DNA from 2 places in the Pseudomonas sp. YY-1 genome. Region 2 is predicted to be linked to the other one. Evidence: predicted binding sites of a transcription regulator. Region 2 holds the regulator's gene; the other holds the start of a gene.
What was found. Region 2 encodes sigma-54, which starts transcription at its own class of promoters, with help from an activator protein. Its sites were predicted from a motif close to ANTGGCATNNANNTTGCTNT; they were not measured.

Region 1: CXP40_RS01875 (CmpA/NrtA family ABC transporter substrate-binding protein) is a predicted target of sigma-54. The motif match lies at 2,534-2,553, and genes of this name have one in related genera.

What each region holds. Positions count from the first base shown of each region.
Region 1 is NZ_PJLX01000001.1:391,599-395,769, reverse strand. Features, by position in the region: gene CXP40_RS01885 (ABC transporter ATP-binding protein) at 1-62, opposite strand, end outside; gene ntrB (nitrate ABC transporter permease) at 242-1,093, opposite strand; gene CXP40_RS01875 (CmpA/NrtA family ABC transporter substrate-binding protein) at 1,106-2,389, opposite strand; gene CXP40_RS01870 (hypothetical protein) at 2,767-3,081, opposite strand; gene CXP40_RS01865 (hypothetical protein) at 3,229-3,621, shown strand; gene CXP40_RS01860 (crotonase/enoyl-CoA hydratase family protein) at 3,742-4,171, opposite strand, start outside.
Region 2 is NZ_PJLX01000002.1:303,412-307,582, forward strand. Features, by position in the region: gene ptsN (PTS IIA-like nitrogen regulatory protein PtsN) at 1-379, opposite strand, end outside; gene hpf (ribosome hibernation-promoting factor, HPF/YfiA family) at 392-700, opposite strand; gene CXP40_RS04125 (RNA polymerase factor sigma-54) at 800-2,293, opposite strand; gene lptB (LPS export ABC transporter ATP-binding protein) at 2,430-3,155, opposite strand; gene lptA (lipopolysaccharide transport periplasmic protein LptA) at 3,155-3,694, opposite strand; gene lptC (LPS export ABC transporter periplasmic protein LptC) at 3,681-4,171, opposite strand, start outside.

The sequences.
Region 1 (4,171 bases), on a different contig from region 2:
AAGCGGCCTTTCTTGGTGTCGAAGTGCTTGCTGACAGAAGTCAGCTCCACGAATTTGTCCATCGGAGTTCTCCCGTTCTGGCGCTGTGCTCCGAATTCAATCAGAGGCACTTTCATTTAAAACAAAGACTTGGCGTCTATTGTTGAACTGACTTGTAGGTTGCGTAGCCCGATGCAATCCGTGGAAACGGAGGTCGCGTTCCGGCTTGCATCCGGGCTATGAGTTGGCCGAACGCGCCGCTTCAGCTTGCGTAGTCAAAGCGTTTGGCGATCAACAGCAGCATCTGCTCCAGCGCCAGGCCGACCAGGCCGACGATGATGATGGCGATGAGAATGTGCTCGACGTTGAGGTTGTTCCATTCGTCCCACACCCAGAAGCCCAGACCAATACCGCCGGTGAGCATCTCCGCGGCGACGATCACCAGCCAGGCCACGCCGATGGCCAGGCGGATGCCGGTCATCAGGTGCGGCAGCACGGCGGGAAACAGGATGCGCGTCAGCACCTTGAACTCTGACAGCTTGAGCACCCGGGCCACGTTCAGGTAATCCTGCGGCACGCTGGCCACGCCGGCGGCGGTGTTGAGGATGATTGGCCAGATCGAGCTGATGAATATCACCCAGATCGAAGCCGGGCCCGCCGCCTCGAACACCAGCAGGCCGATCGGCAGCCAGGCCAGCGGCGAAACCGGGCGCAGCAGGCTGATGATCGGCGCGAGCATGCCGGCGAGAAAGGTGAAACGGCCGATGGCAAAACCCAGGGGAATGCCCACCAGCGCGGCGAGGCCGAAGCCGACGCCGACGCGGCCGAGCGAGTTGAGGATGTTCCAGCCGATGCCCATGTCGTTGGGGCCGTTGTCGTAGAAAGGATCAGCGAACAGCACCAGGGCGGCTTGCCAGGTGCTCAAGGGGCCTGGCAGGCCTTCACTGTACTGCGCCAGCAGCGACCAGAAGCCGATGAAGGCGATGATGCCCAACAGCGGGGCGATGCCTGCCTTGAACAGGCTGCCCAGTGCGGCGGCGCTGGGCAGCAAGGCTTGCGCAGAGAAACGCGGTTTGGCGATCGGCGGCAACGGGGTTTTCAGGGGCGCATTCATGCTCACCTCCGGTCAGGCTTTGATGGCGAAGGAGTCGGCGTAGGCGGCCGGATTGCTGCCGTCCCAGACCACGCCGTCGATCAACGTGCTGCTGCGCAGCGGGCTGCTCGGCACGGGCAGTTTCAGCGCGCCAGCGGCCTCGGCGTAGAGCGCGGTTTGGTTGACCTGGGCGGCCACCGCCGCGTAATCCGGCGCATCCTTGAGCAGGCCCCAGCGCTTGAACTGGGTGAGGAACCACATGCCATCGGAGTGATAGGGGAAGTTGACGCTGCCATCCTTGCAGAAGGCCATGGCGTGTTCGTCCTTCCAGCTGTTGCCGAGGCCGTCCTCGTATTGGGCGAGAAAGCGCGGCTCGATCACCTGCACCGGCGCGTTGACGTACGCCTTGCCGGAAATCAGCTTGGCGGTACTCTTGCGGTTCTCCTCGCTGGCCTCGATGAAGCGGCTGGCATCGAGAATCGCCATGATCAGTGCGCGGGCGGCATTGGGATACTGCTCGATAAAGGCGCGGGTGGTGCCGAGTACCTTCTCCGGATGGTCCGGCCAGATCTGCTGCGTGGTGGTGGCGGTGAAACCGATCTTGTCGAAGATCGCCCGCGCGCCCCAGGGCTCGCCGACGCAGAAACCGTCCATGTTGCCGACGCGCATGTTAGCCACCATCTGCGGCGGCGGCACGACGATGGTCTTCACGTCGCTCATCGGATTGATACCGACGCTGGCCAGCCAGTAATACAGCCACATGGCGTGGGTGCCGGTGGGGAAGGTCTGGGCGAAGGTCAGCGGGTTACCGCCTTTCTTCACGTGCTCGGCCAGTTGCGTGCCGTTGGTCACGCCGGCCTCGCGCAGTTGCTTGGACAGAGTGATGGCCTGGCCATTCTGGTTCAGCCCCATCAGCACTGCCATGTCCCGCTGTGGCCCGGCCAGGCCGAGCTGGGCGCCGTACATCATGCCGTAGAGCACGTGGGCAGCATCCAGTTCGCCGGTGTTGAGCTTGTCGCGCACGCCGGCCCAGGAGGCCTCCTTGCTCGGGTTGATAGTCAGGCCGTATTTCTCGCCAAAACCCTGGGTTGCGGCGACCACCACTGAAGCGCAATCAGTCAGGGGAATGAAGCCGACGTTCAGCGCGGCTTTCTCCGGCGCATCGGAGCCGGCCGCCCAGGCTGCGCTGCGCAGCGAAGCCGGCGCTGACAGACCGAGTGCGGCGATGCCGCTCACGGCGCCGGCCAGGGCGATGGATTGCTTGAGGAAGTTACGGCGGCTGGTGGCCAGGGGCTTGTTCGAATCACGATCGGTCATGGATCTAATCCTTGTCAGGCGCATAAACAAAAAACGGCGTACGCCAGGCCACCTCGATGAGAGGAAGGTGACCTGACGGACGCCGTTGTCCGTGATCCTCGGCCCGCCACCGTTGGCGTGCTACATAGGATGATTGACAGGGACAAAGCAAAGGGCTTGCCAGCTTTCGTGTACGACGGCCGAGCACGGATATTCGGCGCCTGACAGGCACAATAAAGATGCCGGCCTGTCAATTCTTAGCTATTAACAATCAATAAGTTACAGATTCTTTATGAAGTGTTTTATCCAATCTAGGAGCCAGTCCGCGCGCGGCTCACTTCGTATACTTCTGAGCCATTGCCGTGCATGAGCGGGCACCGCTGAGCCTTTTGGGGTCGTCAGGAGGCTGGTTGAACGCGCGCCTCCTCGACGAAGTCGCGCAGCCAACGCAACACTTCTACGGCTTCCCAGCGAGCTGGATCGAACAGCGCATAGGCCAGCCCCTGGTAACCGACCACATCCAATTGCCGATGGTAGCCAGCGCGCTGCAGCAGCGCCTCGATCTCGGCGAAGCAGGTATTGAAGTGCTGACGATTGAAGGGGGTGCGGCTCTCGGTGACGATGCCCTCGAGCTGCAGTTCCTCGACCATCTCGCGTACCCGCTCCAGCGGCATTCGGTTCACTCGGTGTTTCAGCTGCAGTACGTCCAGCATGATGGCGCTCCTGTGCAATCGATCATTTACCTGTGATGCCAAGCCTAATTCAAAAGAACTGTACAAATAAACAGTATTGGTGAATAGTAAGGCCACTGCAGACCTATCCGCCCACAAAACGGGCGCCTTGCGAGAGGAGAATTGGCAATGCAACAGATGTTGATGACGATTGTGCTATCGGTCTTCCTGTACGGCTGCGCTCAGCCCCAGGTCGAGCGACCCCAAGCCAACGGTGCCTATCTGGTGATCGAGGGCGAACAGGCCTGGGCCGTACTGGTCTCCGATGGCCAGCGTGTCGAGGAGGTGGGCACGGTGCTCGACGTGATTCGACTGCCCAGCCATCACTCAAACATAGCCGCCAGTTACGTGATCGAAACGCCCAACTGCGGCAAGCTGCAGTGGCTGACCGAACGCCATGGCGCTGCAGAAGGTGAAACCACGCTGTTGCCGGCCGCCTTCAACGAGCAACTGAGCAAGCCCGGTTGCGTGCTCGCACAAGGCCTGAGCCGAGCCTGGACCGCTTTGGACTACTCCGGCTAATCCGTAGGGTGCGCCGCACGCACCGACAGTCGCCGGCGGATTAACTGGCTAGACGCGCAAAGAAAAAAGCGCCGCGACCTCAACGGAAGCGGCGCTTTTCATTTATGGGTCGCCGAGTGCTTACAGCAGATGCTGCTTGTCCATCTCGATGGCGGCATCCAGGGTTTCCAGCAGCGCCTTGCGCACCTTCAGCTTGGTGTTCTTGTGCGCGGTCATGTTGATCTTCTTCATCTGCTGAGCCACCGCCTGAGCGGTAGCCTGCAATTGTTCGGCCGGCACCACCTTGTCCAGGAAGCCGGCATCTACCGCGCCAGCCGGGTCGAACATCTCGCCATTGATCACCGAACGGTGGAATGCCGACTTGCGCAGGCGATCACGAGCCAGCTCGATACCGACGTGGTGCATGGTCATGCCGATCTGCACTTCATTCAGGCCGATATTGAACGGGCCTTCCACGCCGATACGGTAATCGGCCGACAGCAGGATGAACGCACCCTTGGCCACGGCATGACCAGCGCAGGCGACGATGATCGGGTAGGGGTGAGCGAGC
Region 2 (4,171 bases):
GATCGAGCATGCTGGCGATCTGGCGCAGCAGTTCGAGGTGGGCATCGGTTGCCGCCTCCGGCACCAGAAGTACGAACAGCAGATCGACCGGCACGCCGTCGATGGCGTCGAAGTCGACTGCCGTCTCCAGGTGCAGGACTGCACTGATCGGGGCACTGCAGCCAGCCAGGCGGCAGTGGGGAATGGCAATGCCGTTGCCGAAGCCGGTGGAGCCAAGCTTCTCGCGGGCGATGAGGCTTTCGAAGATGTCCTGGGCATCCAGGTCGGGCAGATCGCGTGCAACCAGATTGGCGATCTGTTCGAGCACACGTTTTTTGCTGCCGCCCGGCACGTTCACCAGGGAACGGCCGGGGGTCAGGATATTTTCAAGTCGGATCATGGATAGGGAATGTCAGCGGGCCGTGGCGCCTTGCAGGCGTTCGAGCTGCTTTTCCTTGTGCTTGATGAGTTGACGGTCGAGTTTATCGGCCAACAGGTCGATGGCAGCGTACATATCCTGATGTTCGGCGTTGGCGACGACTTCGCCGCCGGCGATGTGCAGGGTGGCTTCGATCTTCTGCTTGAGTTTTTCGACCTCCATGGTCACCTGTACGTTGGTGATCTTGTCGAAGTGGCGTTCCAGTCGGCCCAGTTTCTCGCCGATATAGTCACGCAGGGCGTCGGTCACATCCAGCTGATGTCCACTGATGTTGACTTGCATACCGCTTTCTCCTTGTTGCCTTGTGTAAGAGACGGGTCTGGTTCGACCCGCCGCCGGAACACTTTGGCCTGAAGGCTTTAGGCCTTCAGTCAATCTGGCCTACATCAGTCGTTTGCGCTCACTCGAGGGCGCTATGCCGAGGGACTCGCGATACTTGGCGACCGTCCGACGGGCGACTTGGATGCCTTGTGCTTCCAGTAAACCAGCGATCTTGCTGTCGCTCAACGGCTTTTTCGCGTTTTCTGCTGCAACCAGTTTTTTGATGATCGCGCGGATCGCGGTGGACGAGCATTCGCCGCCTTCAGAGGTGCTGACATGGCTGGAGAAGAAATATTTCAGCTCGTAAATGCCACGCGGGGTGTGCATGAATTTCTGTGTGGTAACGCGTGAAATGGTCGACTCGTGCATACCCACTGCCTCGGCGATGTCATGCAATACCAGAGGCTTCATCGCCTCGTCGCCGTAGTCGAGGAAGCCACGCTGGTGCTCGACGATCTGCGTGGCTACCTTCATCAGCGTTTCGTTGCGGCTCTGCAGGCTCTTGATGAACCAGCGGGCCTCCTGCAACTGGTTGCGCATGAAGGTGTTATCGGCACTGGAATCGGCGCGTTTGACGAAGCCGGCATACTGCGGGTTGACCCTCAGGCGCGGCATCGCCTCCTGGTTCAGTTCCACCAGCCAGCGCTCGTTGTGCTTGCGCACGATCACGTCGGGCACCACGTATTCCGGCTCGCTGGATTCGATCTGCGAACCCGGACGCGGATTCAGGCGCTGGATCAGGTCGATGACCTGGCGCAGTTCGTCTTCCTTGAGCTTGGTGCGGCGCATCAGCTGGGCGTAATCGCGGCTGCCGAGCAGTTCCAGATAATCGCCGACCACGCGCTGGGTTTCGCTCAGCCAGGGGGTGTTAGCGGGCAACTGACGCAGTTGCAGGAGCAGGCATTCGCGCAGGTCACGGGCGCCGATACCTGCTGGTTCGAACTGCTGGATGCGGTGCAGCACCACTTCCACTTCATCCATTTCGACATCCAGTTCGGGGTCGAAGGATTCGGTCACTTCCTCGAGGGTTTCTTCGAGGTAGCCGTCGTTGTTGATGCAGTCGATCAGGGTCGCCGCGATCAGGCGATCCTTGTCCGACATGGGCGCCAGGTTCAGTTGCCAGAGCAGGTGGCTGTGCAGACTTTCGCCGCTGGAGGTGCGAGTGGTGAAGTCCCACTCGTCATCATCGTTGCTGGGCAGGCTGCTGGCGCTGGTCTGGTAGATGTCTTCCCAGGCTGTGTCGACTGGCAGCTCGTTGGGAATGCGCTCGCCCCAGTCGCCTTCTTCCAGGTTATCCACAGTCGGGGTGGTTTCCTGGTAGCTCTCTTCCTTGTTCGGGGTCGGAGTGGCGCTTTCGGCGCCATCAGCCATTGGATCGCTGTTGTCGAAGTCGTCGCCTTCTTCCTGGCGCTCGAGCATGGGATTGGACTCCAGCGCCTCCTGGATTTCCTGTTGCAGGTCCAGAGTAGACAGTTGGAGGAGGCGGATAGCCTGTTGCAGCTGCGGGGTCATCGTCAGCTGCTGGCCCATCTTGAGGACTAGCGATGGTTTCATTGCAGACCTTAATTTACTGGCGAGTTACGCCTTCCACATCAGGGCGCCGAAGCGCCGCCAGGAAGCAAATTATATGCCTGAATTTCTCGTTTTTGCCTAGGGGTTGCAATATTTCTGTAGCGAAATAGCGGGCGACCTACAGGCGGAACTCGTGGCCCAGGTATACCTCTTTCACCGTCTGGTTGGCGAGGATGGTCTCGGCGTCACCTTCGGCGATCAGTTGCCCATCGTTGACGATGTAGGCGGTTTCGCAGATGTCCAGGGTTTCGCGCACGTTGTGATCGGTGATCAGAATGCCGATGCCCTTGGTCTTGAGGTGGTGGATGATCTGCTTGATGTCGCCAACCGAAATCGGGTCGACACCGGCAAAGGGTTCGTCGAGCAGAATGAACTTGGGATTGGTCGCCAGGGCTCTGGCAATCTCTACGCGGCGTCGCTCACCGCCGGACAGGCTCATGCCGAGGCTGTCGGCGATATGGTGGATATGGAATTCCTGCAGCAGGTTTTCCAGCTCCGCCTGGCGTCCGGCGCGGTCCAGGTCCTTGCGCGTTTCGAGAATGGCCATGATGTTGTCGGCCACCGACAGTTTGCGGAAGATCGACGCTTCCTGCGGCAGGTAGCCGATGCCCGCGCGAGCGCGGCCATGCATGGGCTGATGACTGACATCGAGATCGTCGATAAGCACGCGGCCTTGGTCGGCGCGCACCAGGCCGACAATCATGTAGAAGCAGGTGGTCTTGCCGGCACCATTGGGGCCGAGCAGGCCAACGATCTGACCACTTTCGATGCTCAGGCTGACGTCACGCACGACCTGGCGGCTCTTGTAACTTTTCGCCAGGTGTTGGGCTTTGAGAATGGCCATTACTGCTGCTGATCCGCGGGTTTGTTCTTCGGTTGGATGACCATGTCGATACGCGGGCGCGGTGTGCTGACGTTGCCGCCTGTAGCGCGACCGGCGTTTACGATCTGGCGGCGGGTGTCGTAGACGATCTTCTCGCCTTCGAAGGTATTGCCTTCCTGAATCACCTTGGCCTGGTCGATCAGTACGATGCGCTCATTGCTGGCGAAGTACTGGATGGTTTTGCCGTAGGCCTTGACGATGTCCTTGTCCGCCGCCGGCTTCTGCTCGTAGTAGGCCAGATTGCCGACCGATGTGAAGACGTCGATGTCGCCACTGGCGGTCTGGGTGATGGTGACAGTGTCGCCCGTGATCTTCAGGGTGCCCTGAGTGATGATCACATCGCCGCGGTAGACGGCTACACCTTGTCGGTCATCCAGTTCTGCGCTGTCGGCCTGGATGCGAATCGGTTGATCGCGATCCGATGGCAGTGCCCAGGCAGCCGCGCTTCCCAATGCGGCGCCGAGGCTGAGAATCAGGGGGAGGGTATTAACGAACCTCATGCTGGCCTCTTACGTTGGACTGCAGGAGCATCCTGCCGTCATTCAAGTACGCTTTCATTCCTTGTGCCGTGGTTACCCCGTTGGCCGCGACGATTCTAACGGCTTGCTCGGTCTGCGCATATTCCTTGTCAGGAATAACGGTCATGCGGCTGCTGGTGATGATGGTTGGACGGTTCTTGGCGTCGGTGCGGGCGATGCGCACGTCGTCGATCAGTTCTACCTCGACGCCGCCGGGCGAGACTTCGGCACGCTGACTGGTGACTTCCCAGGGCAACTCGGTGCCGCGATATAGCTTCAGCTTGGGGGTATCGACCAGGGTAATGTCGGTGCTTTTGATGTGTTCGAGCTTGTCCGCGGTCATGCGGTAGTGCAGTTTGCCGTCATCCTGGAACTGCACGGTACGCGCGCCTACCGCATAGAAGTCGACGACGTTGTCATCGCTGGTCTGCTGGGTCAGGCGCGCGCTGTCCGGGGCAA